Regions from separate parts of the Streptomyces sp. AB3(2024) genome, predicted to be linked through region 2. Evidence: riboswitches for the same ligand, from Rfam matches in the RefSeq annotation. Region 2 holds a riboswitch; each other region holds the start of a gene.
The links. Region 2 has a riboswitch for cyclic di-AMP ahead of ACEPPI_RS38170 (LysM peptidoglycan-binding domain-containing M23 family metallopeptidase). Riboswitches for the same ligand answer to the same signal wherever they lie in the genome.

Region 1 (9,924 bases), on a different contig from region 2:
CAACAGGTCCTCCAGGCCACCGCGGTAGCCCTTGCCGCCGATCACGAACTTCCAGTCGCCGTTCGGGCGGCGCCGGAAGGAGCCGAGGACCAGGGCCGTCTCGCCCGCCCTGCCGTCAGAGACCTCCAGCTGGTCGATCTCCCCTCCGGCCGCGTCCAGCAGCCGGATCCGGGCGTCGGTGAACCCCGCGAGGTCAGCGTCCGGATCGGCCTCCGGGTCGATGGCGGCGACCAGGACCAGGCGGTCGGCACGCTGCGGCAGGGCGTCGAAGCCGACCTCCACGGCGGCCTTGTCGGGCGCCGTGTGCGGACGGGAACGCACCGAACCGTCCGGGGTCCGCGGGTTGTTGAAGAACACGAAGTGGTCCTCGCTCAGCACCCGGTCGCCCTCGCAGACCAGCGCGCACACGTCGAGCGCGACCCGGCCGGACCAGTACATCCCCAGCACGTTGCGGTCGGCCGCCACGGGCGGCGGTTCCAGGGGCAGGGCCGGGACGGTGTCGGCGGCCGGATCCGCCCCCCGCGCAGCCGCCCCCGCGTCCCGCCGCGTTCCCCGCGGAGCCGGTACGGCGGCCTCCCGGGTGCTCCCGCCCAGCCGCCCCCGCAGTCCGTACCGGTGCAGCAGCTCGACCAGTTCGGCCCCGGGAACCAACTCCAGCGGCTTGCCGTTGGCAAAGGTGTACGACCCGGGCCCGAAGGACGCGGTGGTGACCAGCACCCCCTTGTTCGCCCCCTTGTCCTGGACCGTGCCGTACAGATCACGCACGGCCGTCGGAGGCACCGTGTTCCGGTAGCGCTTGACCTGCACCACGATCCGCCCGCCCCGGATAGGGGCCGGGTCCAGCGCCTCGACGTCCACACCGCCGTCGCCCGACCGCTGCGTGGTCACCGCCTCCATGCCCATCGCCCGAAACAGCTCCGCCACCAGGTTCTCGAAGGCGATCGGGTCCATTACGAAGAGGTCGGGTTCCTCCCCGCCGTCCGCGTGCCCGCCGTGGCTGACGACCCCGCCGGCGCCGCCGACCTCGCCCGGCCTGCGGCTCGCCCGTACGGCCGTCAGCTGGTCCGGCCGCGCCGACAACTGCCCGCGCAGGCCGTCCGTCAGACAGTCCACCGCGCTCACCTGCTCCAGCCGCAGTCCGGAGAAGGCGGAGTGCGGGGCCTGCACGGTCGTCAGGACGAGCTGTGCCTCCCGGCCGGTCACCGGATCGTGGTCGTCCACGAACCCGTTGACGACCACCGACTCCAGCGCCCCGAACTCGTCCGCCGCGTACACCTCGCGCAGCACCAGCAACACGCACTGGGCCAGCAGGTCCCGGTACAGCGCCCGGCGCTGCGTCGCCGGCCGGGCGGTCTCCTTGTCCTGGTCCGTGCCCGCCACGTACCGCACGGACTTCGTCTCCGGCACGGCCTCGTACCGGGGCAGCTCCCAGTCCAGCACGAGCTGCCGCGCCGCCGGGTCGTACGCCGCCGAGACCTGGCGGGGCAGCTCCTCGGGCCAGGCCGTGGAGGCGTACAGCGCCGCCGAGAAGTACTCCACCGCCGCCTCGGGATCACCCGCGCGCAGCGCGTCGGCCAGTTCGGTGAGACCGCCGTTGTGGCGGCGGATCCCGGCGAGCTGCTCCGCCGCCCACCGGTCGTACTGCTGCCGGTACGCGGCCAGCTGCCGCAGCCGCTCCTGCTCCGCGGCGTGCGCGGCCTGCCACGCCTGCGTGTACCGGTCGTGGGCCTCCCGCTCGGCCTGGGCGCGACGCCCCGAGCCGAGGGTCCAGCCGCTGCTCTGCTGCTGGAACTGGTGCAGCTGGGGCATCGGCACCGGGTGGGCGAGGGTGCCGGGGTTGAAGGCTTCGAGCCGCTCGTCGCGGACCAGGGAGGCCATCCGGAACGCCGGTGCCCGGCAGCCGGCGGCCAGCAGCCCCTGCAGGGCGGCGACCTCGGCTTCGAGCTGCTCGGTGCGCCGCCGGGCCTCGGCCTCGCGGTGCTGTTTGTAGGCGGCCTGCTGCTCACGCCGGTCCCGGGCGACGTCCCGCTCGTAGGCCCGCTGCCGGCGCTCGGCCTCGCGCTGCTGGATCAACTGCGTCCGCTGCTGCTGCCGCTGGGCCTCCGCCCAGACCCCGATCAATCCGCTCGACCGACGACTCATCGGCTCTGTTCTCCCCCCACCCGCGTGTACGGGGAAAACAGTAGTCGGGTCGTGGGGGGGGGGGGGGGGGGGGGGGGGGGGGGCCGGGCCCCCCCCCCCCCCCCCCCCCCCCCCCGCACCCGCCGCTACAGCGCGCCGCCCGCCAGTGCCCGGACATCGGCCGGCAGTGCGGTGCCCGAGCCGTCGCGGCGCGGGTCCACCGCCGGCAGTGCGGCCGGAGTGCCGTTCGCCGAGGCGGCGCGGACCGGGGCGTTGCCGGCCCAGGCCAGCACCAGCAGGTCCTCGCCCTTCAGGAACCGCTGGCAGCGCACACCACCGGTGGCGCGCCCCTTGCGCGGGTACTGGTCGAACGGGGTGAGCTTGCCGGAGCGCACCGAGTCGTCCAGGGTGGCGTGCGATCCCGCCACGCTGAACACCACGGCGTCCCGCGCCGGGTCCACCGCCGAGAAGTGGATCACCTTGGCGTTCTCGGAGAGCTTGATGCCCGCCATGCCGCCCGCCGGGCGGCCCTGCGGGCGCACCTGGCCCGCCGGGTAGCGCAGCAGCTGGGCGTCGTCGGTGATGAAGACCAGGTCCTCCTCGCCGGTGCGCAGTTCGACCGCGCCGACGATCCGGTCGCCGTCCTTGAGGGTGATGACCTCCAGCTCGTCCTTGTTGGCCGGGTAGTCCGGCACGACCCGCTTGACCACGCCCTGCTCGGTGCCCAGGGCCAGACCCTGCGAGGACTCGTCCAGCGAGATCAGGCAGATCACCGTCTCGTCGGCCTCCAGCCCGGAGACGAACTCCGCGACCGGGGCACCGCCCGCCAGGTTCGGCGCGGCGTGGGTGTCCGGGAGCTGCGGCAGGTCGATCACCGACAGCCGCAGCAGGCGCCCGTAGGAGGTCACCACGCCCACGTCGGCCCGCGCGGTGGCGGCCACCTGCGAGACGATCAGGTCGTGCTTGGCGCGGGAGCCGCCCTCCTCCTCGGGCAGCGGCTCGGCGTTGGCCGTACGGGCCAGCAGACCGGTGGACGACAGCAGCACGCGGCAGGGGTCGTCGGCGACCTCCAGCGGGACCGCGGCGACCGCCGTGCCCGCCGACTCCAGCAGCACGGTGCGGCGCTCGGTGCCGAACTTCTTCGCGACGGCGGCGAGTTCGCTGGAGACCAGCTTGCGCAGCTCGCTGTCCGAGTCCAGGATCCCGGTCAGCTCGTCGATCTCGCCCGTCAGCCGGTCGCGCTCGGACTCCAGCTCGATCCGGTCGAAGCGGGTGAGGCGGCGCAGCGGGGTGTCGAGGATGTACTGGGTCTGGATCTCGCTCAGGGAGAAGCGCTCCATCAGGCGCTCCTTGGCCTGTGCGGAGTTGTCGCTGTCCCGGATGATCCGGATGACCTCGTCGATGTCGACCAGGGCCACCAGCAGGCCCTCGACCAGGTGCAGGCGGTCGCGCCGCTTGCCGCGGCGGAACTCGCTGCGGCGCCGCACGACCTCGAAGCGGTGGTCGAGGTAGACCTCCAGCAGTTCCTTGAGGCCCAGCGTCAGCGGCTGGCCGTCGACCAGCGCGACGTTGTTGATGCCGAAGGACTCCTCCATCGGCGTCAGCTTGTACAGCTGCTCCAGTACGGCCTCCGGGTGGAAGCCGTTCTTGATCTCGATGACCAGGCGCAGGCCGTGCGAGCGGTCGGTGAGGTCCTTGACGTCGGCGATGCCCTGGAGCTTCTTCGAGCCGACCAGGTCCTTGATCTTCGCGATGACCTTCTCGGGACCGACCGTGAAGGGCAGTTCGGTGACGACCAGGCCCTTGCGGCGCGGGGTCACGTCCTCCACGGCCACGGTGGCGCGGATCTTGAACGTGCCGCGACCGTTCTCGTAGGCGTCCTTGATCCCGGAGAGACCCACGATCCGTCCGCCCGTGGGCAGGTCGGGGCCCGGAACGAAGCGCATCAGCGCCTCCAGGTCGGCCTCCGGGTAGCGGATCAGGTGGCGGGCGGCCGCGATGACCTCGCCCAGGTTGTGCGGGGCCATGTTGGTGGCCATGCCGACGGCGATCCCGGAGGCGCCGTTGACCAGCAGGTTCGGGTAGGCGGCGGGGAGGGCGACGGGCTCGCGCTCCTGGCCGTCGTAGTTGGCGGTGAAGTCGACGGTGTCCTCGTCGATCGACTCCGTCATCAGCGACGTCGCGTCGGCCATCTTGCACTCGGTGTAACGCATCGCGGCCGGCGGGTCGTCGTTGCCGAGCGAGCCGAAGTTGCCGTGGCCGTCGACCAGCGGCAGCCGCATCGAGAAGGGCTGGGCCATGCGCACGAGGGCGTCGTAGATCGAGGCGTCACCGTGCGGGTGCAGCTTGCCCATGACCTCGCCGACGACACGGGCGCACTTGACGTACCCGCGGTCGGGGCGCAGGCCCATCTCGTTCATCTGGTAGACGATGCGCCGGTGCACCGGCTTCATGCCGTCCCGGGCGTCGGGCAGGGCCCGGGAGTAGATCACGGAATACGCGTACTCAAGGAAGGAGCCCTGCATCTCATCGACGACGTCGATGTCGAGGATCTTCTCCTCGAAGTCCTCCGGCGGCGGGGTCTTCGTGCTGCGGCGGGCCATCGCTGCGCGGCTCCTTAACCAAGGTTCGGGGTGTACGGGTGCCCGGACGGGTCCGTCCGGGCGGGTGTCGACGCGGACCATTGTGGCCCGAGGCACCGACAACGCCGACTCCGACCCCGGGGACACCCCGGACGGAGTCCGGGGGCGGGACCCGGGAACTTCTCCGGTGGCCGACGCGCTTGCATACAGTGGCAGGTCTGACAGAAATCTCTGCATCGCGATCGAAGGGACCACATGCCCATGGGTCACACGGCCACAGCTCAGGCCGGCTCCGGCGGCCTGACAGCGACCGAGCACCGGCTGGCCAACGGCCTGCGCGTGGTGCTGTCCGAGGACCACCTCACCCCGGTCGCCGCCGTCTGCCTCTGGTACGACGTCGGCTCGCGCCACGAAGTCAAGGGCCGGACCGGTCTGGCTCACCTCTTCGAGCACCTGATGTTCCAGGGCTCGGCGAGCGTGGCGGGCAACGGGCACTTCGAGCTGGTCCAGGGCGCCGGCGGCTCCCTGAACGGCACCACCAGCTTCGAGCGCACCAACTACTTCGAGACGATGCCGGCCCACCAGCTGGAGCTCGCCCTGTGGCTGGAGGCGGACCGCATGGGTTCGCTGCTGGCCGCCCTGGACGAGGAGTCCATGGAGAACCAGCGCGACGTCGTCAAGAACGAACGCCGCCAGCGCTACGACAACGTGCCGTACGGCACCGCCTTCGAGAAGCTGACCGCCCTCGCCTACCCCGAGGGCCACCCGTACCACCACACCCCGATCGGCTCGATGGCCGACCTGGACGCCGCGTCCCTGGAGGACGCGCGCAACTTCTTCCGTACGTACTACGCGCCCAACAACGCCGTCCTGTCGGTCGTGGGCGACATCGACCCCGAGACGACGCTCGCGTGGGTCGAGAAGTACTTCGGCACCATTCCGGCGCACGACGGCAAGCAGCCGCCGCGCGACGGCTCGCTCCCCGAGGTCATGGGCGGGCAGCTCCGTGAGGAGATCGTCGAGGAGGTCCCGGCCCGCGCGCTGATGGCCGCCTACCGGCTGCCGCACGACGGCACCCGCGAGTGCGACGCCGCCGACGTGGCGCTGACCGTACTGGGCGGCGGCGAGTCCTCCCGCCTGCACAACCGCCTGGTCCGCCGTGACCAGAGCGCCGTGGCGGCCGGTTTCGGCCTGCTGCGCCTGGCCGGCGCGCCCTCGCTGGGCTGGCTGGACGTCAAGACCTCCAGCGGCGTCGAGGTACCCGCCATCGAGGCGGCCGTCGACGAAGAGCTCGCGCGGTTCGCCGAGGAGGGCCCCACGGCCGAGGAGATGGAGCGCGCCCAGGCACAGCTGGAGCGGGAGTGGCTGGACCGGCTGAGCACCGTGGCCGGCCGGGCCGACGAACTGTGCCGCTTCGCAGTGCTGTTCGGCGACCCCCAGCTGGCGCTGACCGCCGTCCAGCGGGTCCTGGACATCACCGCCGAGGAAGTGCAGGCCGTGGCCGCGGCCCGGCTGCGCCCCGACAACCGCGCGGTGCTGGTCTACGAGCCGCTGCCCGGTTCCGACGAGTCCGACGAGAACGAGGGGGCGGAGCAGTGAGCGACACCGCAGCCGTCACGATGACCTTCCACCCGCGCCCGCAGGCCGGCGAGGCCAAGCCCTGGGCCTTCCCGGCCCCCGTGCGCGGCACCCTGGCCAACGGCCTGACCCTGCTGCGCTGCCACCGCCCGGGCCAGCAGGTCGTCGCGGTCGAGGTCAACCTCGCCGCCCCGCTGGACGCCGAGCCCGAGGGCCTCGACGGGGTGGCCACCATCATGGCCCGCGCCCTGTCGGAGGGCACCGACAAGCACTCCGCGGAGGAGTTCGCCGCCGAGCTGGAGCGCTGCGGCGCCACGCTCGACGCGCACGCCGACCACCCCGGCCTGCGGGTCTCGCTGGAGGTGCCCGCCTCCCGCCTGCACAAGGCCCTCGGCCTGCTCGCCGAGGCGCTGCGCGCACCCGCCTTCGCCGACAACGAGGTCGACCGCCTGGTGCGCAACCGGCTCGACGAGATCCCGCACGAGCTGGCCAACCCGCAGCGCCGTGCCGCCAAGCAGCTCTCCAAGGAGCTCTTTCCGGCCACCCTGCGCATGTCCCGCCCCCGCCAGGGCACCGAGGAGACCGTCGCGCGGATCGACTCCGCGGCCGTACGCGCCTTCTACGAGGCCCACGTGCGCCCCGCCACCGCCACCGCGGTGATCGTCGGCGACCTGACCGGCATCGACCTGGACGCCGTGCTGGCCGACACCCTGGGCACCTGGACGGGGAATTCCGCCGAGCCGCTGCCGGTTCCGCCCGTGACGGCCGACGACACCGGCCGCGTGGTCATCGTGGACCGGCCCGGAGCGGTCCAGACGCAGCTGCTGATCGGCCGGATCGGTCCCGACCGGCACGACATCGTCTGGGCGCCCCAGGTGCTCGGCACGTACTGCCTCGGCGGCACCCTCACCTCCCGCCTGGACAAGGTGCTGCGCGAGGAGAAGGGCTACACCTACGGGGTGCGGGCCTTCGGCCAGGTGCTGCGCTCCACCGCCGACGGCAAGGGCGCCTCGATGCTCGCCATCAGCGGGTCGGTGGACACCCCCAACACCGGCCCGGCGCTGGAGGACCTCTGGAAGGTGCTGCGCACGCTGGCCGCGGAGGGCCTGACCGACGCCGAACGCGACGTGGCCGTGCAGAACCTGGTGGGCGTGGCCCCGTTGAAGTTCGAGACGGCGGCGTCCGTCGCGGGCACCCTCGCCGACCAGGTGGAGCAGGAGCTGCCGGACGACTACCAGGCGCGGTTGTACGCCCGGCTGGCCGAAACCGGTACGGCGGAGGCCACTTCGGCGGTCGTGAGCGCGTTCCCGGTGGACCGGCTCGTCACGGTCCTGGTGGGCGATGCCGCGCAGATCGAGGAGCCCGTGCGGGCGCTCGGCATCGGTGAGGTCACCGTCGTCACCAACTGACTTCCGTGGCATCGGTGTTCGGGCTTCGGGGCCGCTCTGGCACCGGGGTGTGACAGGGGCCCCGGCGGTGACACCGTCGGGGCCCCTTTTGTCTGCTTTGCAGCCGTGGTTGCGGTTATGCGGTGTGGCGTACGCAACAAAAGCGCTCGTCTGTTTGGCGATCGACTGATGATCCGCCTAGCGTCGCCCTTGCTGTCCGTCAGTTGTGCGCGCCGCACCCGCGGCACCGGGCAGCGATCGCCGAGTCCCCGTCAGGCGCGAGCCTGGGGAGCCGGGGACCCACATGTGTCCCTGGGGTGAATCGGACCACCTCGCAAGAGGGGCCCGTAGGAGACCTTCCTGCTCCGAACCCGTCAGCTAACCCGGTAGGCGAGAGGGAAGGAAAGGACCAGCCCCTTCATGGCGTTTGGCAGTCGTACCGCCGCTCCCGGCAAGCACCGTGGTTCCAGCCGTCTGAGCCGCAAGACCGCCGGCTACGCCGGCATAGCCGCCCTCGCCACCACGGGTGTGGTCGCCGCCGTCGCAGCCCCGGCCTTCGCCGCGGACAACAGCGCGCCCTCCGTCGAGGACACCGGCCAGAGCGCGGTCGTCGTCGCCGACGGCCTCCAGGACGACATCGAGGTCCAGGCCGAGTCCCAGCAGGTCGCCGCCGAGGCCGTCGCAGCCCAGGCGCAGGCCGAGGCCGACGCCAAGCAGCGCGCCTCCGAGGCCAAGCGGACCGCCGAGGCCAAGGAGAAGTCCGAGCGCGAGGCCGCCGAGCGCGCCGCCCGCGAGGAGGCCCGCAAGCGCCTCAACACCTTCGTGGCTCCCGTCGACGGCTCCTACGTCAGCACCCAGTACGGCGCGGGTGGCGGCATGTGGTCCTCCGGCAGCCACACGGGCATCGACTTCCACGCGGACGAGGGCACCTCGGTCCACGCCGTCGGCGCGGGCACCATCGTCGAGGCGGGCTGGGGCGGCGCGTACGGCAACAACATCGTCATCAAGCACAACGACGGTACGTACACCCAGTACGGGCACCTGCTCTCGCTGAACGTCTCCGTCGGCGAGAGCGTCACCGCGGGCCAGCAGATCGGCCTGTCGGGCTCCACGGGCAACTCCAGCGGCCCGCACCTGCACTTCGAGGCCCGCACCGGCGCCACGTACGGCACGGACATCAACCCGCTGGCGTACCTGCGCCAGCACGGCGTCGGCGTCTGACCGCACGCACCGCGCACCTCCGCAGTACGAAGAAGGCCCCGGCTCTCCGAGCCGGGGCCTTCTTCGCGTCCCCCTCCGCAGTGAAATGTTTCGGATATCGGGCCGTCATCGGAAATTATCGTGTGCTGCAATAGAGTCGCAGCACGGTCAAGAATCCGGCGACGGTGCCGGCGGTGAATCCAGCGGAGGTCCGGCCTTGCGTATTCCTGCGCACGCGGTATGCACAGCGATCCGCGACGACATCGTCTCCGGTTTCTTCGGGCCGGGGGGCCGGCTGACCGAGGAGGTGCTCGCCCGCCGCTACGGCGTCTCCCGGGTCCCCGTCCGCGAGGCGCTGCGCACCCTGGAGTCCGAGGGCTTCGTCACCACCCGGCGCCACGCCGGCGCCTGCGTGGCCGAGCCGAGCATCCAGGAGGCCGCCGACCTCCTGGAGCTGCGGATGCTGCTGGAGCCGCTGGCGGCCTCACGGGCGGCCCGCCGGCGCACCGAGGCCCACCTGAAGGTCCTGCGCGGCCTGGTCAGGCTGGGCCGGGAGCGGGCCCGCAAGGCGCAGGGGGAGGACCTGCGGGCCCTGGGGGGCTGGTTCCACGAAACCCTGGCCCAGGCTTCGGGCAGCCCCGGGCTGATCGCCCTGCTGACCCAGACCCGGCGCAAGATCGCCTGGATGTACGTGGTGGAGCCCCCGGCGCGGCCCGTGGACTCCTGGGCGGAGCACGGGGCGATCGTCGACGCGGTGGCGCGCGGGGACGCGGAGCGGGCCGCGGCCCTCACCGCGCTGCACGCGGAGCGGGCGGCAGCGGCGCACCGGCCGAGGGTGAGGACTTCGCAACCTGCCGTACACACGGCGAGCGGCCGGCATTAACAAGCGCCGCGTATACAAAAGGGTATGCCGGGCCGGCGAATGCGGCATGCCCGCTTTTCCCGCCGTGCGCATTTCCGTCGGCCGTCGTGCTGTCCGAAAATTCCTCTGCCGCGCCCTGCCGAATTCCTGCGGCCGGAATTCGTCCGGCCGGAATTCGTGCGATCGGACGCGT
Region 2 (8,441 bases):
CCCAGCAGCCCCTGGGGCAGCACCAGTACGGCGAGCACCCCGCCGTAGATGTTGGACTTCAGCTCGACGGCGATGCCGTGGCGGCGGGCCAGCGCCGAGACCACGAACAGCCCGATCCGCCCGTCGGCCAGCAGGTGCCGCACGCTGACCTGGTCGGGGTCCCCCAGGAGGGCGTTCATGCGGTGCTGCTCCCCGGCCGGCATGCCCAGTCCGCGGTCCTCGACCTCGACCGCGATCCCGGCGGTGACCCGCTCCGCCCGCACCACGACGTCGGTGTCGGGGGCGGAGAACACCGTGGCGTTCTCGACGAGTTCGGCCAGCAGGTGCACCACGTCGGCGACGGCGTGTCCGCGCACCGTGCCGCCCGCCGGGGGCACCACCTTGACCCGTGTGTACTGCTCGACCTCGGCCACCGAGGAACGCAGCACCTCGCTCAGGTCGATGGGCCGGGTCCACTGGCGCCGCGAGGCGGCCCCGCCGAGCACGGCGAGGTTCTCGGCGTGCCGCCGGATCCGGGTGGCGAGGTGGTCGACGTGGAAGAGCTCCTTGAGCAGATCGGGGTCCTCGACCGTGTCCTCCAGCTCGTCGAGGAGGGAGATCTCGCGGTGCACGAGCGACTGAAGCCGGCGCGCGAGGTTGACGAAGACCTCCACCTTGCGGTCGCTGTCGCTCGGGGCGGCCGGGACGGCCAGTCGCAGCAGGGTCGTGTGCGCCTGTTCCCGGGCGCCGCGCAGCTCCTGCGCGAGCAGCCAGAACTCGTCCACCCCGGCCGGATCGGTGGCCGCCGGCGGACCGCTCGGCCCTCCGCGCACCGGCCGTCCCGGACTCTCCCCCCGCTCCAGCCGCTCGGCGGCCGTCCGCAGCTCCTGCCGGCCCCGCACGCTGGAGCGGCGCAGGGCCTCGCAGCGGTCGCGCACGGCCTTGGCCGCCCGCTGCGCGCCGAGCAGGGCGCAGGCGAGGGCGCCGACGACGAGCAGGGCGCAGCCGGTGAGGACGGGCCACAGCCGGGCGTCGCGCGCCCCGGCGCCCCCGCCGAGCTGGAGGGTGAAGATGACCGCGGCGGTGCCGCTGAGCCCGGCGGCGAGCGTGGGCAGTACGGCGGCGCGCAGCAGCTGGGGGCGTATCTGCCGGCCGGGTCCGGTGACAGCGTGGCTCGACGGGGCGTGGCGGGCGGCGCGGAATCCGGACATCGGCGTCCTCGGTACGTGGGGCCCGGCCACCGGCGGTCCCGGGGCCCGGTATTGATCACCGGATACCCACGCTAGACCGCATGCTCCCGCCCCTGACGCCCAGTTGGGGAACTTCGGCGGGCTGCTTCCCGCTCCCGATGGAGCGCTCGTACGAGAGGCCGAATGCGCCGGGAGCGCGTACCCCGGCACGGCCGGGGGGGGCGTACGCCGCCCGGCCCGCGCTCCCGACGAACCCCGGGAGCCCGGGCGTCCGACCGGCCCCCGGGCCCCACGGTCCGCTACGCCCCCACGGCCTCCGGCTCGCCCTGTCCGGCCGGTGCCGGGGCGACGGGAGCGGCCGCGGGCCGCGCCCGTACGGAGGTGGCCGTCACCGGGGCCGGGGGCGCGGCCACGAAGGGGCGCCACCAGGCCTGGTCCGGGGCGTCGGCCGCGCCCGGTTCGAAGGGCTGGCCCGGGATCGGCAGGGCGACGGCCGCCCCGGCCGCCCCCGCGGCGGCGACGGTCCCCTCGCCGGGCTCGTCCCACGGGTGCGGGGCCAGGTTGAAGGTGCCCCAGTGGATCGGCAGCATCGTCCCGTGCGGGAGTCCGCCCTGGAGGTCGAGGTGGGCCTGGATCCCCTCAGCGGGGGTCATGTGGATGTCCGGCCAGTACTCGGAGTAGGCGCCGATCTGGATCATCGTCGCGTCGAAGGGGCCGTGCGCGGCGCCGATCTCCTTGAAGCCGGGGAAGTAGCCGGTGTCCCCGCTGTGGAAGATCCGGTGTTCCCCGCCCGTCACGACCCAGGAGGCCCAGAGGGTGAACTGCTGGTTGCGCAGCCCGCGGCCGCAGAAGTGGCGGGCCGGGGTGGCCGTGAGGGAGAGACCGGCGACCTCGGTCGTCTCGTTCCAGTCGAGCTCGCGCAGCCGGTCCGGTGCCACTCCCCAGCGCTCCAGGTGCGCGCCGACGCCGAGCGGGACGGCGAAGACGGTGTCCGTGCCGGCCAGTGCCTTGATGGTGGGCAGGTCGAGGTGGTCGTAGTGGTCGTGGGAGATCACCACGACGTCGACCTCGCCGAGGGAGGCCAGCGGCACGGGGACCGGGTGCAGCCGCTTGGGCCCGGCGAACGGGAAGGGGGAGCAGCGCTCGCCCCAGACCGGGTCGAAGAGCACCCTGCGCCCGTCGATCTCGGTGAGCACGCTGGAATGCCCCATCCAGGTCAGACGCAGCCCGCTGACCGGCGGTTTCCCCAGCTCGGCGAGGGTGGTGGGGTACACCGGGATGGGGGCGCCCGGGTTGCGCCGTACCCGCTGCTCCTTGTGGAAGTAGATCTTGGCGAACTCGACCATCGACCCGGAGGGCCTGGTCCGTGCGCCCACGGGGTTCTGGAAGACGCCGTCGGCGAAGTTCGGCGAGCGCAGGATCCGCTCCAGCCGTGCGCCGGAGGGGTCCGCGCCGAAGGCTTCGGGCCGCAGGGCGCGCAGCCGGGGACGCAAGGGAAGGGAGCCGGTCAAGGCACCTCCAAAGGTGCAGGACGGTGGGACGGTCTACGACTACGACCATCCCAACGCGCACCGGCCCCCGAGGATTCCGCGTACGGCCCGCGTGTCGGCCGGATCTCCCGGCCGACCTCCCCCCGGGCCCCTGCGCCGGCCTCCCGTGCCGGTCTCCCGGCGGGCGCCCCCGGCAGCCCTTCCCCCACGGGTCCGCTAGAGCGGCAGCAGGTCCGGGCGCTTGGCCTCGACGTGGTCGCCGGAGGACTCGCCGCGCAGCCGGCGGCCGATCCAGGGCACGAGGTGCTCGCGCGCCCACTGGATGTTGTCCCGGGTGACGTCCACCGATCCGCGCGGCGGGGTGGGCGGCCACGGCTGGTCCGGGTCGGCGGGGACCTCGTAGCCGAGGACCTGTGCGGCGCGGAGCGCGACACGGGTGTGGCCCTCGGGCGAGAGGTGCAGCCGGTCGCCGTCCCAGGCACGGCGGTCCTGCACCGACTTCAGCGACCAGAGGTCGAGGACCGGGCAGTCGTAGCGGTCGGCGATGGCGCGTACGTGCGCGCTGTACGTCGCGACCTTGCCCCGCAGGTGCTTGAGGACGGGGACGCCCCGGGTGTCGAAGCCGGTGGTGATCATGACGAGGCCGACGGCCCCGGTGAGGTCGGCCACCGCCGCCTCGAACCGTTCCGCCACGTCGTCCGGGTCACTGCCCGGCCGGATGATGTCGTTGCCGCCCGCACAGAAGGTGACCAGGTCCGGGGCGAGGCCCTTGGCTCTGGGCACCTGTTCGGCCACGATCTGGTCGAGGAGCTTGCCCCGCACCGCGAGGTTCGCGTACCGGAAGTCGTGCTCGTCGCGCTGATCGGCCAGGAGGACGGCGAGCCGGTCCGCCCAGCCGAGATAGGAGTCCCCGGGTCCCGGGTCCCCCACGCCTTCGGTGAAGCTGTCCCCGATCGCCGCGTACGAGCCGATGGTCTTGAGGTTCGTCTTCGTCGCTGCCACGGGACGACATCCTTCACCCCCGTCACCAACCTACGCCAACGTAATGAGGGGTTGACGGACCGTGATCTATACCACGCGGGGGATAAGGAATAAGTACACGTGGGGCCGGGACCCCCCTCAGGTCCCGGCCCCGCGCGTGTCCGTGCCGCTGCCGCGGCTCCCGTCAGACGTTCACGCCCTTGGAGCGGAGGTAGGCCAGCGGGTCGATGTCCGAGCCGTAGGACGGGCCGGTGCGGATCTCGAAGTGGAGGTGCGGGCCCGTCACGTTGCCGGTGGCGCCGGAGAGGCCGATGCGCTGTCCGGCGGTGACGCTCTGTCCCACCGAGACGGACAGCTGGGAGAGGTGGCCGTACTGGGAGTACTTGCCGTCGGCGTGGCGGATGACGACCTCGTTGCCGTACGCGCCTCCCCAGCCTGCGGAAACCACCGTGCCCGCGCCGACCGCCTTGACGGTGGTGCCGGTGCTCGCGATGAAGTCGACGCCGGTGTGGTAACCGGAGGACCACATGCTGCCGCTCTGGTGGTACGGGGTGGAGGTGCCGCCGTCGACCGGGGCGACGAAACCGGAACCGTTCGCGGGGGCCGCGGAAGCAGCGGGGGCCGCGGGCGCGGGGGGCGCCGGGCTCCGGTCGGGGGTCTTGGCCGCCGGTCCGCGCGAGGCACCGGACTCCGGTGCGGGGGTCGCGGCGGCGCCGTCGGCGGTGCCCCCGCCGGCCGCGGACGGTGCCTCGTCGGCCGCCGGAGTCCCGCTGGAGGATTCCTCGGCCGCGGCCTCAGGAGCCTTCGGCGCGGGGGTCCCGGCGCGGCCGCCCAGGGTCAGCCGGAGGCCCGGGTGGATGAGGGAGGGGTTCGCGCCGACGGCCTCGCGGTTGTCCGCGTAGAGCCGCTCCCAGCCGCCCTGGAGGTGGCGCTCCGCAGCGATCTTCGACAGGTAGTCGCCCGGCACGACGGTGTAGACGGCCTGAGCGGCGGAGGGGGCCGAGGCCGGAACGGCGACGGGGGCCCGGAGGGCCTGGGGCACCTGCGCGGGCGGAGCGGCCGGGGTGGCGGCGTGGGCGCCGGCGGCGACCGTCAGCGGCAGCGCGAGGGCGGCGCCACCGGTGCCGGCCACGGCGAGGCCGCGGGACAGGGAACGGGACTTCGGACGGCGGTGCTTACCCTTTGCGGGCATGACGAATTCCTCTCCGGCGCCTGCGAGGTGAGCTGTCGGGTTCGGACTGGAGATGTCCGGCCGCACCCGTGGAACACGCGTACGGCTTCACCCCGAGCCGCCCGGAAATGATCCGGAACGGCGACTTACCTGGTTCCCCCGCTCCTGCCGCGCGCGTCGATGGTCGGGTGCGGTTCCCGGGTGGCGGCAGGATGAGGCGGTCCACCCGGATCGATCGCGAAGGTAATCCAGCGGGAGTGCGCACAACAAGCCGTGAATTCCCTGACGGAATAGCAGGAATGAGGGATCAACGGAATTCCCGTCACCCTCCGTCCATTCCCCCGCGGCAACAGCCGCCCTGGCAAGGGAATTCGGATTTCGCGATCAGGCACGGACGGTCACCGTATGATCTGGCTCACGGGGCCTGGCGCGATCTCGCCTCCACCCATGGCAAGTTGTTCCCAACCAGAGCAATTCGGACACGCAGGACACGCGGAGGAGCGCACATGACCCAGCAGATACCCCAGCCCCCGCCGAGCGGCCCGGAGCCGGAGCACGGGCTCTCCGGAGTGCGCAATTTCCGCGACCTGGGCGGCCTGTCGACCGCCGACGGACGGAGGGTCAGGCCAGGACGACTGTTCCGAAGCGGACATCTCGCACATGCCACCGAAACCGATACGGAGTTCCTCGAATCCCTCGGGCTGCACACCGTCTTCGACTTCCGCAACGGAGCCGACCAGGCCCTGGAGGGCCCGGACGTCGAGCTGGCGGGCGTGCGCAACGTGAACATCCCGCTGTCGGATCCGGCCGACGGGCGGGAGTTCTGGAAGATGGTCCGCGACGGGGACCTCGCCCGGCTCCGCACCGTCCTGGGCGACGGCAAGGCGGCCACCCGCATGAGGGACTCGTACCGGACGATCATCCGCACCCGCACCGCCGAGCACGGCCGGGTGGTGCACGCGCTCGCCGAGGACAGCGTCCCGGCGCTGATGCACTGCGCCGCGGGCAAGGACCGCGCGGGACTGTCGATCGCCGTCACCCTGCTCGCCCTGGGCGTCCCGCGCGACGCGATCGTGGCCGACTACCTGGAGTCCAACGCCCCGCACAACCGCTACCGCGTCCGGCGCGGCGGCGACGCGCCCGAGGACCGCTCCCCCGAGGTCATGGAGCTGCTGGCCCCGCTGTTCGAGGCGCGCGCCGAGTACCTGCTCGCGGCGTTCGACACCATCGACGGCCGGTGGGGCGGGGTGGACGGCTACCTCGCCGAGGGCCTCGGCCTCGCGCCCGCCACGCTGGACCGGCTGCGCGACCGGCTCCTCGCCGACTGAGGCCCGGCAGGGGCCGTGGCGGGGGCAGTGCGGCGGGGGCAGTGGCGGGGGCAGTGGCGGGGGCAGTGGCGGGGGCAGTGGCGGAGGCCGCCGCACGGCCCCCGCCGCACGCTCGGCGGTTCGCTGCTCAGCGGTTGCCGACCGCCTGCTTGACCAGGGTCCTGCCGAAGTCCCACATCAGGCCGCCCCCGCCGTGCGCTTCGTCCATGACCTCACGGAACGCCCCGACGAACCGGTCCACGTCCCCTTCGTCCACGATCAGCGGCGGGATGAGCTTGATGACCTCCAGATGGTCGCCGGAGACCTGGGTCAGGATCCGGTGCCGGTTGAGCAGCGGCGCCACGACCATCTGCGCGAACAGCCCCTTGCGGGCCGCCTGGAGCACGGCCCAGCGGCTGCGCAGCCCCAGGGAGGACGGCCGGCCGAACTCGATGCCGATCATCAGGCCGCGCCCGCGCACCTCGTGCAGCAGCTCGTACTCGTCCACCAGCGCCGCGAGCCGCCCGCGCAGCAGGTCGCCCGTCGCGCGGGCGTTGGCCACCACCCGCTCGTCGTCCATGACGGCGAGGACCGCCAGCCCCGCCGCCATCGCCTGCGCGTTGGAGCCGAAGCTGGCGGAGTGCACCAGCACCCGGTCCATGGAGGAGTAGACCTTCTGGAAGATCCAGTCCTTGCCGAGGGTCGCCCCGACGGGGACGTAGCCGCCGGAGAGGGCCTTGGCCACGCACACCAGGTCCGGTTCCACGCCCGGCTCGTGCTGGTACGCGTAGAAATCGCCCGTCCGGCCGAGGCCGGTCTGGACCTCGTCCGCGATGAGCAGCGCCTTGTGGCGGTGCAGCAGTTCCTGTGCGGCGCGCAGGTACCCGGGCGGGGCGGCGAGCACGCCCTTGCCCTGGACCGGCTCGACGATCAGGGCGGCGACGTCCCCGCGCCGGAGCTCCGCCTCCAGGGCGTCCAGGTCCCCCATCGCGATCTTCGTGTCGGGCAGCAGCGGGGCGAAACCATCGCGGAAGCCGCCCTCCCCGTTGACCGACAGCGAGCCCGTGGTGAGCCCGTGGAAGGCGTGGTCGCAGTAGAGGATCCTGGGCCGGCCGGTGGCGTAGCGGGCGAACTTCAGGGCGGTCTCGACGGCCTCGGTGCCGCTGTTCCCGAAGAAGACCCGGTCCAGGTGGGGGCTGTGGCCGAGGAGCTTCTCGGCCAGCAGTCCGGGCAGCGGCTGGCAGTCGAAGCGGGTCAGGTCGGCGAGCTGGGCGTCCAGCACGTCGTGCAGGGCCCGGCGCACGACGGGGTGGTGCCGGCCCAGGCCCATCACGCCGAACCCGGCCAGCATGTCGAGGTAGTCGTTGCCCTCGTCGTCCCAGAAGTGGGCGCCCTCGGCCCGCACGTAGACCTTGTCGAAGCCGATGGTGCGCAGCATCCGGGGCAGCTGGTGGTTGAGGTGGCGGGCGTGCAGCTCGTAGCGCTCCCCGCCGCGCTCGGCCAGCAGCGCGGTGAGGTCGAAGCCCTTGCCCCCTCCGGGCGCGGACGTCATGACGAGGCGGCCCGGTTGCCGCCGATCGTCTCCCGGGCCGCGCGCAGGGACTCCTTGAGGGACCCCATGGTGGCGAGGACGGCGGTGGGCTCGTAGCCGCAGTGCGCCATGCAGTTCGCGCAGCGCGGGTCCTTGCCCCGGCCGTACTTGCTCCAGTCGGTGTCCTCGATCAGCTCCCGGTACGTGGGCACGTAGCCGTCGCTCATCAGGTAGCAGGGGCGCTGCCAGCCGAAGAGGGAGTAGTTCGGAATGGCCCAGGCGGTGCAGGGGAAATCCGCCTTGCCTTCGAGGAAGTCGAGGAAGAGCGGGGAGTGGTTGAGCCGCCAGCGCAGCCGGTTGCCTCCGGCGAAGGCCTTCTTGAAGAGTTCCCGGGTCTGTTCGACGCCCAGGAAGTGTTCCTGGTCGGGTGCCTTTTCGTAGGCATAGGCGGGCGAGATCATCATTTCGTCGACCTTGAGGTCGTCGTTGAGGTAGTTCAGCACCTCGATGATCGTCTGGGGTGTGTCGGTGTTGAAGAAGGTGGAGTTGGTGGTGACCCGGAATCCGCGGCGCTTGGCCTCCTTGATGGCCGCCACGGCTTCGTCGAAGACTCCTTCCTTGGCCACGGATTCGTCGTGGCGTTCGCGCAGCCCGTCGATGTGGACGGCGAAGGCGAAATACGGGGAGGGGGTGAACTTCTCGATCTTCTTGCGGAGCAGCATCGCGTTGGTGCAGAGGAAGACGTATTTCCGCCTGGCCACGAGCTGCCGCACGATCTCGTCGATCTGCGGG
Region 3 (9,924 bases), on a different contig from region 2:
GCCGGACCAGCTGGAGGCGGACACCCGCTTCAAGCTGCTGCGCGACAAGCTCTTCGCGCACTACGGCAGCCAGGACAAGGCCCTGGCCGAGCTCGGGCAGGCGGCGAAGGCCCTGCACATCGAGGTCAACCCGCGCTACGGCCGCTGGGACGCGCAGCAGATCATCCTCGGTGACCAGCAGACCCCGTGGATCACCCAGCGGACCCGCCCCGAGCAGGCGGGCCCCGCCGGAGCCTGACGCGCGCGGGCGGAGGTAGGTTCGGAGGGTGACCGACCACACCGCCGAACCCGCCCCCGCCGCCTCCGCCGATGCCCGCGCCGGTGCCCCCGCCGAAGCCGGTGCCGGCCCCGGCCGGATCGTCCTGCTGACCGCCAGCCACCGGGTCGCCCCCGGCCTGCTCTCCTGGCCGGCCTGGCGGACCCTGCGCGCCGCGGACCTGGTGCTGTGCGCCGATCCGGCCCACCCGCAGCTGCCGTACCTGCGCGAGGCGGGGGTGGAGGTGGCGCGGGAGGTGCCCGACGCGCACGGGCTCGTCGACGCGTGCGCGGGCGGCCGTACGGTCGTGGTGATCCCGGGCGGCGAGGGCGACCAGCGGCTCACGGACGGACTGGCGCGTCTGGCCGGATCCGGCCGCGTCAGCATGCCCGACCTGGAACTGCTGCCGGGTTCCTACGACCTGCCCGGAGCGCGCCTGCTCGACCTGGTGCAGGTGATGGACCGGGTCCGGCGCGAATGCCCGTGGACCTCCCGGCAGACCCACGAGGGGCTGGTGAAGTACGCCATCGAGGAGGCGTACGAGCTGGTCGAGGCGATCGAGGACGGCGACCGCGCGGCGCTGCGCGAGGAGCTCGGCGACGTGCTGCTCCAGGTGTTCTTCCACGCCCGCATCGCCGAGGAGGCCGGCCGGGCGGAAGCGGGGGAAGAGGAAGAGGAAGAAGGGGAAGGGGAAGGGGAAGGCCGGGAGGCGGCCTTCTCCATCGACGACGTCGCGGGAGACCTGGTGGACAAGCTGGTCCGCCGCCACCCGCACGTCTTCGGGGACGCCCGGGCGGACTCCCCGGAGGACGTCAGCGCGCACTGGCAGGCCACCAAGGCGGTCGAGAAGCAGCGGGAGTCGGTCACCGACGGGATCCCGCTGGGCCAGCCGGGGCTCGCGCTCGCGGCCAAGCTCGCCGGCCGGGTCCGGGCGGGCGGCATCGACGTGGAACTGCCCCGTGGCGAGGGCGTCGGCTACGAACTGCTCGCGCTGGCGGCGCGCGCCGAGGCGGCGGGGACCGACCCCGAGACGGCGCTGCGCGCGGCGGCCCGCGCGTACCGGGACGCGATCAGGGTGGCCGAGGGCGTCGGCTGAGCCGGCGGCCCGGGTCCGCGGGCGGCAGGGCGGCGGGCGGCAGGCGGTAGGACGGCAGGCGGTGGGCGGGCGGCGGCGCCCGGTTCAGCGGGTGTCGCGCGGGGCGCGTCCCGCGGGGTTGTGCCAGTGCGGGTCGGGGCGGCCCAGGAACCACTCGCCGAAGCCCAGGGGCCGGGTCCGCGCGGCGGCGGAGGCGGGGACGGCGTCGTGGAAGAGCCGGTCGGGACGGGCGCCCAGTTCCTCCAGGAGACCCGCGGTCTCCTCCACGAACCGTGCGGGGCCGCTGAGGTGGACGTCCTGCTCCCGCCACAGGGCCCGGTTGCCGAGGGCGGTGGCCAGCCGGCCGGTGGCCTGGTTGCGGTGCCGTCCGGGCGCGGGGGTGATGTAGGTGACGGACAGCCACCGGCAGGAGGCGGCGTACCCGTCGATGAGCGGGCGGTCGTAGAGGTGTGCGCCGTCCCGGGCGACCACGAAGAGGCGCACGTCCTGATCGGGAGGGTGCGCCACGAGGTCCTCCAGCATGGCCCGGACCGGCGCCCACCCGGTGCCGGCGGCGATGAGGGTGACGGGCCGGTCCTCGCGGCGCAGCACCAGGGCGCCGCCCGGGGCGCCGAGCCGCAGCAGCTCGCCGGGCCGGACGTCGCGGACCAGCGTGGTGCTGAGCCGGCCGCCCTCGATACGGCTCACGTGCAGGTCGACGGTGGTGTCGGGGCGGGGCGCGTTGCCGAGGGAGTACGTGCGCCAGGTCCTCGGGACGCGTTCGCTGCTCACGCTGACGTACTGGCCCGGCCGGTAGGGGAGCGGGACGTGCGGGCGCAGGGTGAGCACGCCGATGTCCTCTCCGTACCGCAGGTGGCGCACCACCTCGGCGTCCCACCAGGGGGGCTCCGCGCTCACGGCGGCGCCGGCCGTCATCGCGTCGGCGATGACCTGGTAGGCCTCGGTCCAGGCCTTCTCGACGACGGGGGTCCAGGCCTCGCCGGAGGTCTGGGCGAGGGCGGCGAGGAGGCTGGCGCCGACGGCCGCGTAGTGCTCGGGGCCGACGAGGAACTTGCGGTGGTCGCGTCCGAGGTCGCGTAGATAGGGGAGGAGGGTCTCGCTCTCCAGCTCCGCGACGACGTGGGTGAGCGCGGCGAAGAGGCGGTCGCGCTGGCGCTCCATTTCCTCGGGGGAGGCAGGGAAGAGGGCGCGGAGTCCGGGGTGGTGCCAGAAGAGGTGGGAGTAGAAGAACTTGACCGCGTGCTCGGCCCGTCTCTCCACCACCGCGAAACTGCTTTTCAAGATCCTCACGTCCACAAATCCGAAAGTAGGAATGTCGTGGAAGCCGAGGTCAAGCGATGGGCCATCTACGGACAGCCGCGACGAACCGCCCATATGGGATCGCGGCTTCCGGCCGGGATAACGTCGTCAGGTGCATGAGCAGACCTCCACTCCCGCGGCCGACGGTTCCCCCTCCCAGGGGCCGACCCTCTTCGACTGGGAGTTCGCGACCGACCCCTACCCGGCCTACGCCTGGCTGCGCGAGCACTCCCCGGTGCACCGCACGAAGCTCCCCAGCGGGGTCGAGGCCTGGCTCGTGACCCGCTACGCCGACGCCCGCCAGGCCCTCGCCGACCAGCGGCTGAGCAAGAACCCGGCACACCACGCGGAACCCGCGCACGCCAAGGGGAAGACCGGGATCCCGGGGGAGCGCAAGGCGGAGCTGATGACGCACCTGCTGAACATCGACCCGCCGGACCACACCCGGCTGCGGCGGCTGGTGTCGAAGGCGTTCACCCCGCGCCGGGTCGCCGAGTTCACCCCGCGCGTGCAGGAGCTCACCGACCACCTGATCGACAGGATCGTCGAGAAGGCGGGCGACGCGGAGCGCGGGGAGGCCGATCTCATCCATGAGTTCGCGTTCCCGCTCCCCATCTACGCCATCTGCGAGATGCTCGGTGTACCGCGCGAGGACCAGGACGACTTCCGCGACTGGGCCGGGATGATGATCCGGCACGGCGGGGGACCGCGCGGCGGTGTGGCCCGTTCCGTGAAGCAGATCCGTACCTATCTCGGGGAACTGATCCACCGCAAGCGGGATGATCTGGGCAATGACCTCATCTCGGACCTGATCCGGGCGAGCGACCACGGGGACCACCTGACGGAGACGGAGGCCACCGCCATGGCCTTCATCCTCCTGTTCGCCGGCTTCGAAACCACGGTCAACCTGATCGGGAACGGCCTGCACGCCCTCTTCGTGAACCCGGACCAGCGGGCGCGCCTGCAGGACTCCCTCGCGGCGGGGGAGCGCGGCCTCCTGGAGACCGGCGTCGAGGAACTGCTGCGCTACGACGGGCCGGTGGAACTGGCCACCTGGCGCTTCGCGACCGAGCCGCTGACCCTCGGCGGGCAGGACGTCGCCGTCGGGGATCCCGTCCTGGTGGTCCTCGCGGCGGCCGACCGCGACCCCGCCCGGTTCGCAGACCCGGACACCCTCGACCTCTCCCGGAGTGACAATCAGCACCTCGGATACGGCCACGGGATCCACTACTGCCTCGGCGCCCCCCTCGCCCGTCTCGAAGGCCAGACGGCGCTCGCGACTTTGCTGACGCGTCTGCCGGATCTGGAACTTGCCGTTCCCCCTACGGACCTGCGCTGGCGCGGCGGGCTCATCATGCGGGGCCTGCGCACCCTCCCCGTCCGCTTCACACCTTGAAACACCGGGGTCCGGCAACCCGGCGGCGGAAACCGATCGGCTGACCGGAAGTCAGCCCCGGCCCGAACTTGTGACATCCGTTCGAAGGCGGCTAGGTTCTGCCGTTACCCCGCCGTTATGCGAAAGGTGCAGCCACATGCTTCCCGGGAACGGCCGCCACAGACGCCCCCGCCAGGTACCAGCCCTGGTCGTCACCGCCGGAGTCACCGGCTCCGCGTTGGCCCTGCCGCTGCTCGCCGCCACGAACGCGAGCGCAGCCGACACCGCCACGTGGGACAAGGTCGCCGACTGCGAAAGCGGCGGCACCTGGAGCGCCAACTCCGGCAGCGGGGCGTACGGCGGCCTCCAGTTCAGCCTGGAGCAGTGGAAGAACGCGGGCGGACTCGCCTACGCGGAGCGCCCCGACCTCGCCAGCCGCTCCCAGCAGATCGCGGTCGCCGAGACCGTACTGGCCTCCCAGGGCCCCCAGGCGTGGCCGCTGTGCTCCGCCTCGGCCGGGCTGACCCAGCAGGGTCCGGCCCCGCAGGTGGACCCCGGCAACCGCCGCGGGCCCGTCGCCCCCACCCCGACCCGGCCGGACAGCGCCGTGCCCGATTCGAGTTCGAGCGGCCGCGCCACCGACTTCGGGGCCCCGACACCGCAGCCGGCGAAGCCGGGCGCCTCCCCGTCCACGAGCCCGAGCGGGCTGCCGGACTACCCGCTGGGCCCGAACACCGGACTGCCCGTCATGCCGGACCCGGACCCGACCGCGCCGACCACCACGCCCCCGGTCAGCCCCACCACCCCGGTGGACCCGACCGCCCCGGTCTCCCCGACGGCCCCGGTCAGCCCGACCGCCCCGGTGGACCCGACGGCCTCCCCGGTTCCGACGACCCCCGGCGTCACCCCGGCCTCTCCGGCCGCGGAGAAGGGTGAGGGCGCGGGCAAGCACCGCGGCCCGGCTGCCGTCGAGGTGCCGGCCGCGCCCGGCACGCCGTCGGGCACCCCGGACCCCACGTACACGGTGAAGGCGGGCGACAGCCTCGCCGACATCGCGAACGCCAAGGGGCTCAAGGGGGGCTGGACCGCCCTCTACCAGGCCAACGAGCAGGTCATCGGCGGGGACGCGGACCTCATCAAGCCCGGCCAGAATCTGGATCTAACCAAGAAATAAGGGCAGTTCGGGCATCCGGAAAGGCCTGAATGTCCGTTATCGGCAAATGAGACATGCGTCTCTTCCGGTCAACTGGCGTGTCTCATTCCGGAACTTCCACAAACCCCGCCCTCACCTGCGAAAACGCCCATTTGAGGAATGCAAGTAGGCCGGTTTCTCCCTGATGTCGCGCGTTGAACATCGGGGAGAGACCTGCCTACCTTCTGAATCGCTCGCCACCGCGGGCTCCTTCGACCGCATCGCCGAATCCTGCCGGCGGACGGAGGGAACAGTCGTCGCGTCAAGCGCCGAAGGCAGGAGCGGGGGAACCAAGGTAGGCGCCGGGAAGGGCCGTTGAGAGACGGCCGCGAACGGCTAGGGGTTAAGCCACGTGCTCGACACGTGACCGGGCAACTCATCCGCCCGAACCCGACAGCTCACCTCGAAGGCGTCGGTGAGGAGAACTCCATGCTGCTTTCCGGCAAGGGCAAGCACCGTCGCGGCTCCAAGGCCGTCCGCATCGTCACGCTCGCCGGTGTCGCCGGTGTCGCCGTCGCCGCCCCGCTGATGGCCGCGGGCTCCGCGAGCGCCGCCACCGTCAGCGAGTGGGACAAGGTCGCCTCCTGCGAGTCCGGCGGCAACTGGTCCATCAACACGGGCAACGGCTACTACGGCGGCCTGCAGTTCTCGTCCTCCACGTGGGCCGCGTACGGCGGCACGGCGTACGCCGCGCAGGCCAACAAGGCCTCCAAGTCCCAGCAGATAGCCATCGCCGAGAAGGTCCTCAAGGGCCAGGGCAAGGGCGCTTGGCCGTCCTGCGGCGTCGGCCTGTCCAACTCCGCGTACAACGGCGGCGGCTCGACCACCACCCCGTCGAAGCCGAAGCCGGACACCAAGCCGGCCCCGGCGAAGCCCGCCCCGGCGAAGCCCTCCACCCCGAAGGCCGACACCGAGACCAAGGCGTCCGGCTCCGGCTCGGGCAACTGGACCCCGTCCAAGCCCGCCCCGGCGAAGCCGTCCACCCCGAAGGCCGAGGCCCCCGGGGCCGGCACCGTGAAGACCGGCAACGGCTCGTACGAGGTCAAGGAGGGCGACACCCTCGGGACCATCGCCCAGGCCAACGGCGTCAAGGGCGGCTGGGAGAAGCTCTTCGACCTCAACAAGGACATCGTCGACGACGCCGACATGATCTTCCCGGGGCAGAAGCTGAAGCTCAGCTGAACTCCCTCGTAACACCGCATCACCGGGCCCGGCCCGTAGTGCTTCCCGCCGCCCGGCGCGTCTTCCACGCGCCGGGCGGCGGTGTGTTGTGCACTGCCGCCGACCTGCGGCGGATACCGCCGAGGGCGAACGGGTGAGGGTCTTATGTCAGGGAAGAGGGGTATTCGGGCCCTTTTTCGTCCCAGGACCCGGGCGGCGACCGGCCCAGTGCCCGGAGCCGGTTAGGCTCTAGTCGGCAAGGCCGTCCCACGGCCACCCGCCACCGCACATCCAGCGTCACATCCCAGAAGGAGATGCTCGTGCCGTCCATCGACGTCGTCGTAGCCCGGGAAATCCTGGACTCCCGAGGCAACCCCACGGTCGAGGTCGAGGTGGGCCTCGACGACGGCAGCACCGGCCGTGCTGCCGTTCCGTCCGGCGCCTCCACCGGTGCATTCGAGGCCATCGAGCTCCGTGACGGTGACCCCAACCGTTACATGGGCAAGGGTGTCGAGAAGGCCGTCCTCGCCGTCATCGAGCAGATCGGCCCGGAGCTCGTCGGCTACGACGCCACCGAGCAGCGCCTGATCGACCAGGCCATGTTCGACCTGGACGCCACCGACAACAAGGGCTCCCTCGGCGCCAACGCCATCCTCGGCGTGTCCCTCGCCGTCGCGCACGCCGCGTCCGAGGCCTCGGACCTGCCGCTCTTCCGCTACCTCGGCGGCCCGAACGCGCACCTGCTGCCCGTTCCGATGATGAACATCCTCAACGGTGGGTCGCACGCCGACTCCAACGTCGACATCCAGGAGTTCATGATCGCCCCGATCGGCGCGGAGTCCTTCTCCGAGGCGCTGCGCTGGGGTGCCGAGGTCTACCACACCCTCAAGAAGGTCCTGCACACCAAGGGCCTCTCCACCGGCCTGGGCGACGAGGGCGGCTTCGCCCCGAACCTGGAGTCCAACCGCGCCGCGCTCGACCTCATCATCGAGGCCATCAAGCAGGCCGGCTACACCCCGGGCAAGGACATCGCGCTCGCGCTCGACGTCGCCGCGTCCGAGTTCTACAAGGACGGCAAGTACGAGTTCGAGGGCCAGTCCCGCTCGGCCGCCGAGATGACCGACTACTACGCCGAGCTCGTCGAGGCGTACCCGCTGGTCTCCATCGAGGACCCGCTGTTCGAGGACGACTGGGCCGGCTGGAAGACCATCACCGACCGCCTGGGCGCCAAGGTCCAGATCGTCGGCGACGACCTCTTCGTCACCAACCCGGAGCGCCTGGCCCGCGGCATCGAGGAGGGCTCCGCGAACGCCCTGCTCGTGAAGGTGAACCAGATCGGTTCGCTGACCGAGACCCTCGACGCCGTCGAGATGGCCCAGCGCAACGGCTTCAAGTGCATGATGTCGCACCGCTCCGGCGAGACCGAGGACGTCACCATCGCCGACCTCGCCGTCGCCGTGAACTGCGGTCAGATCAAGACCGGCGCCCCGGCCCGCTCGGACCGCGTCGCCAAGTACAACCAGCTGCTGCGCATCGAGGAGATCCTCGACGACGCCGCGGTGTACGCGGGCCGCTCTGCCTTCCCCCGCTTCAAGGGCTAATCACCGCCTCTCGGCGCTGGCCTCCGTACGTCCCCGCACTCGGTCCCGTACCGTGTGCGGGGACGTATTGCGTAGTACGCACCAGGGGAGGCGGGACCATGGCCGGGAACCGGGATCGGTTCTCCACCTTCTCGACGGCGACCAGGCTCAAGGAGCTCGGCGAGCGCACCGCGGCCCACGTCTACCGCTCACAGTCCCGCCGGCACATCCGGCGCAGCCGGCTCACCGGCCGGGCGGCCCTGCTGGTGCTCGTCCTCTGTACCCTGGTCGTCGCCCTCGCGTATCCGATGCGCCAGTACGTCTCCCAGCGCTCGGAGATCGCGGACCAGCAGCGGGCCGCCGCCGACGCGCGCAAGCGCCTCGACCAGCTCCGGGACGAGAAGGCCCGCTGGCAGGACCCCGCCTACGCGGAGCAGCAGGCGCGCAGGCACCTGCACTTCCTGCGTCCGGGGGAGGTCGGCTACATCATGACCGACCCCGGCTCCGGAGCCGCGGAACACCGCCGCGGCGGGGAGTCGGGATCCGACCGCCCCTGGTACTCCAACGTCTGGGACGGCGTCGACAAGGCCGACCGCCCCGGCGACTGAGCCCGCCCGCCCGTCCCCGCACCGCCCCGTCCCGCACCCACCCACGAGAACGAAGAGACTTCCTCCAGGCATGCAGACGCCCCCGCCCCAGACCGACCGGACCGAGCCGAACGACGAGGACATCGAGGCGTTCGAGCAGCAGCTCGGCCGCCCCCCGCGCGGGCTGCGCGCGATCGCGCACCGCTGCCCCTGCGGCCAGCCGGACGTCGTGGAGACCGCCCCGCGCCTCCCCGACGGCACCCCCTTCCCCACGCTCTACTACCTCACCTGCCCGCGCGCGGCCTCCGCGATCGGCACGCTGGAGGCCAACGGCGTGATGAAGGAGATGCAGGCCCGGCTCGCCGAGGACCCGGAGCTCGCCGCCGCCTACCGGGCCGCGCACGAGGACTACATCCGCCGGCGCGACGCCATCGAGGTGCTCCAGGGCTTCCCCAGCGCCGGCGGCATGCCGGACCGGGTGAAGTGCCTGCACGTGCTCGTCGGCCACTCGCTGGCCGCGGGCCCCGGCGTGAACCCCTTCGGCGACGAGGCCCTGGCGATGCTGCCCGAGTGGTGGGCCAAGGGCGCCTGCGTCACCCCGTGCGGGGAGAAGAAGGCGGAGGCCGACGCGTGACCCGGGTCGCGGCCGTCGACTGCGGTACGAACTCCATCCGCCTCCTCGTCGCGGACTGCGACCCGGCCACCGGTGAGCTGGTCGAGCTGGACCGCCGGATGACGGTCGTCCGGCTCGGCCAGGGCGTGGACCGGACCGGCCGGCTGGCCCCGGAGGCACTGGAGCGCACCTTCGCGGCCTGCCGCGAGTACGCCGCGGTGATCAAGGATCTGGGTGTCGAGCGGGTCCGTTTCGTGGCCACCTCGGCCTCGCGGGACGCCGAGAACCGGGACGACTTCGTCCGGGGCGTCCTGGACATCCTGGGCGTGGAGCCCGAGGTGATCTCCGGGGACCAGGAGGCCGAATTCTCCTTCACCGGCGCCACCCGCGAGCTCACCGGCCGCACCCACCTGGAGCGGCCCTTCCTGGTCGTGGACATCGGCGGCGGCTCCACGGAGTTCGTGGTCGGCGAGGAGCACGTACGGGCGGCCCGCTCGGTGGACGTGGGCTGCGTCCGGATGACCGAGCGCCACCTGGTCGTGGGCGGGCAGGTCACCGACCCGCCGACCGCCGCGCAGGTCGCCGCCATGCGCGCCGACATCGAGGCGGCCCTGGACCTGGCGGCCGAGACGGTCCCGCTGGGCGAGGCGCGCACCCTGGTGGGCCTGGCGGGCTCGGTGACCACGGTCGCCGCGATCGCCCTGGACCTGGCGGAGTACGACTCGTCGGCGATCCACCACTCCCGGATCCCCTACGAGCGGGTCC

Region 1: linked by a shared signal. The riboswitch ahead of ACEPPI_RS05640 (M23 family metallopeptidase) and the one ahead of ACEPPI_RS38170 (LysM peptidoglycan-binding domain-containing M23 family metallopeptidase) in region 2 are both predicted to bind cyclic di-AMP.
Region 3: linked by a shared signal. The riboswitch ahead of ACEPPI_RS27670 (transglycosylase family protein) and the one ahead of ACEPPI_RS38170 (LysM peptidoglycan-binding domain-containing M23 family metallopeptidase) in region 2 are both predicted to bind cyclic di-AMP.

Annotation. Positions count from the first base shown of each region.
Region 1 is NZ_JBGWAB010000008.1:59,683-69,606, reverse strand. Features, by position in the region: gene ACEPPI_RS05660 (restriction endonuclease) at 1-2,142, opposite strand, end outside; gene ACEPPI_RS05655 (DNA topoisomerase (ATP-hydrolyzing) subunit A) at 2,268-4,724, opposite strand; gene ACEPPI_RS05650 (M16 family metallopeptidase) at 4,965-6,302, shown strand; gene ACEPPI_RS05645 (M16 family metallopeptidase) at 6,323-7,690, shown strand; cyclic di-AMP (ydaO/yuaA leader) riboswitch at 7,919-8,077, shown strand; gene ACEPPI_RS05640 (M23 family metallopeptidase) at 8,090-8,890, shown strand; gene ACEPPI_RS05635 (GntR family transcriptional regulator) at 9,087-9,752, shown strand.
Region 2 is NZ_JBGWAB010000197.1:279-8,719, forward strand. Features, by position in the region: partial or broken gene ACEPPI_RS38155 (sensor histidine kinase) at 1-1,190, opposite strand, end outside; gene ACEPPI_RS38160 (MBL fold metallo-hydrolase) at 1,469-2,680, opposite strand; gene ACEPPI_RS38165 (SGNH/GDSL hydrolase family protein) at 2,876-3,661, opposite strand; gene ACEPPI_RS38170 (LysM peptidoglycan-binding domain-containing M23 family metallopeptidase) at 3,825-4,832, opposite strand; cyclic di-AMP (ydaO/yuaA leader) riboswitch at 4,837-5,001, opposite strand; gene ACEPPI_RS38175 (tyrosine-protein phosphatase) at 5,318-6,139, shown strand; gene ACEPPI_RS38180 (aspartate aminotransferase family protein) at 6,267-7,670, opposite strand; gene hpnH (adenosyl-hopene transferase HpnH) at 7,667-8,441, opposite strand, start outside.
Region 3 is NZ_JBGWAB010000087.1:11,556-21,479, reverse strand. Features, by position in the region: gene ACEPPI_RS27695 (SurA N-terminal domain-containing protein) at 1-238, shown strand, start outside; gene ACEPPI_RS27690 (nucleoside triphosphate pyrophosphohydrolase) at 267-1,352, shown strand; gene ACEPPI_RS27685 (globin domain-containing protein) at 1,437-2,642, opposite strand; gene ACEPPI_RS27680 (cytochrome P450) at 2,764-4,047, shown strand; gene ACEPPI_RS27675 (transglycosylase family protein) at 4,184-5,200, shown strand; cyclic di-AMP (ydaO/yuaA leader) riboswitch at 5,476-5,645, shown strand; gene ACEPPI_RS27670 (transglycosylase family protein) at 5,648-6,400, shown strand; gene eno (phosphopyruvate hydratase) at 6,694-7,980, shown strand; gene ACEPPI_RS27660 (septum formation initiator family protein) at 8,079-8,567, shown strand; gene ACEPPI_RS27655 (DUF501 domain-containing protein) at 8,638-9,180, shown strand; gene ACEPPI_RS27650 (exopolyphosphatase) at 9,177-9,924, shown strand, end outside.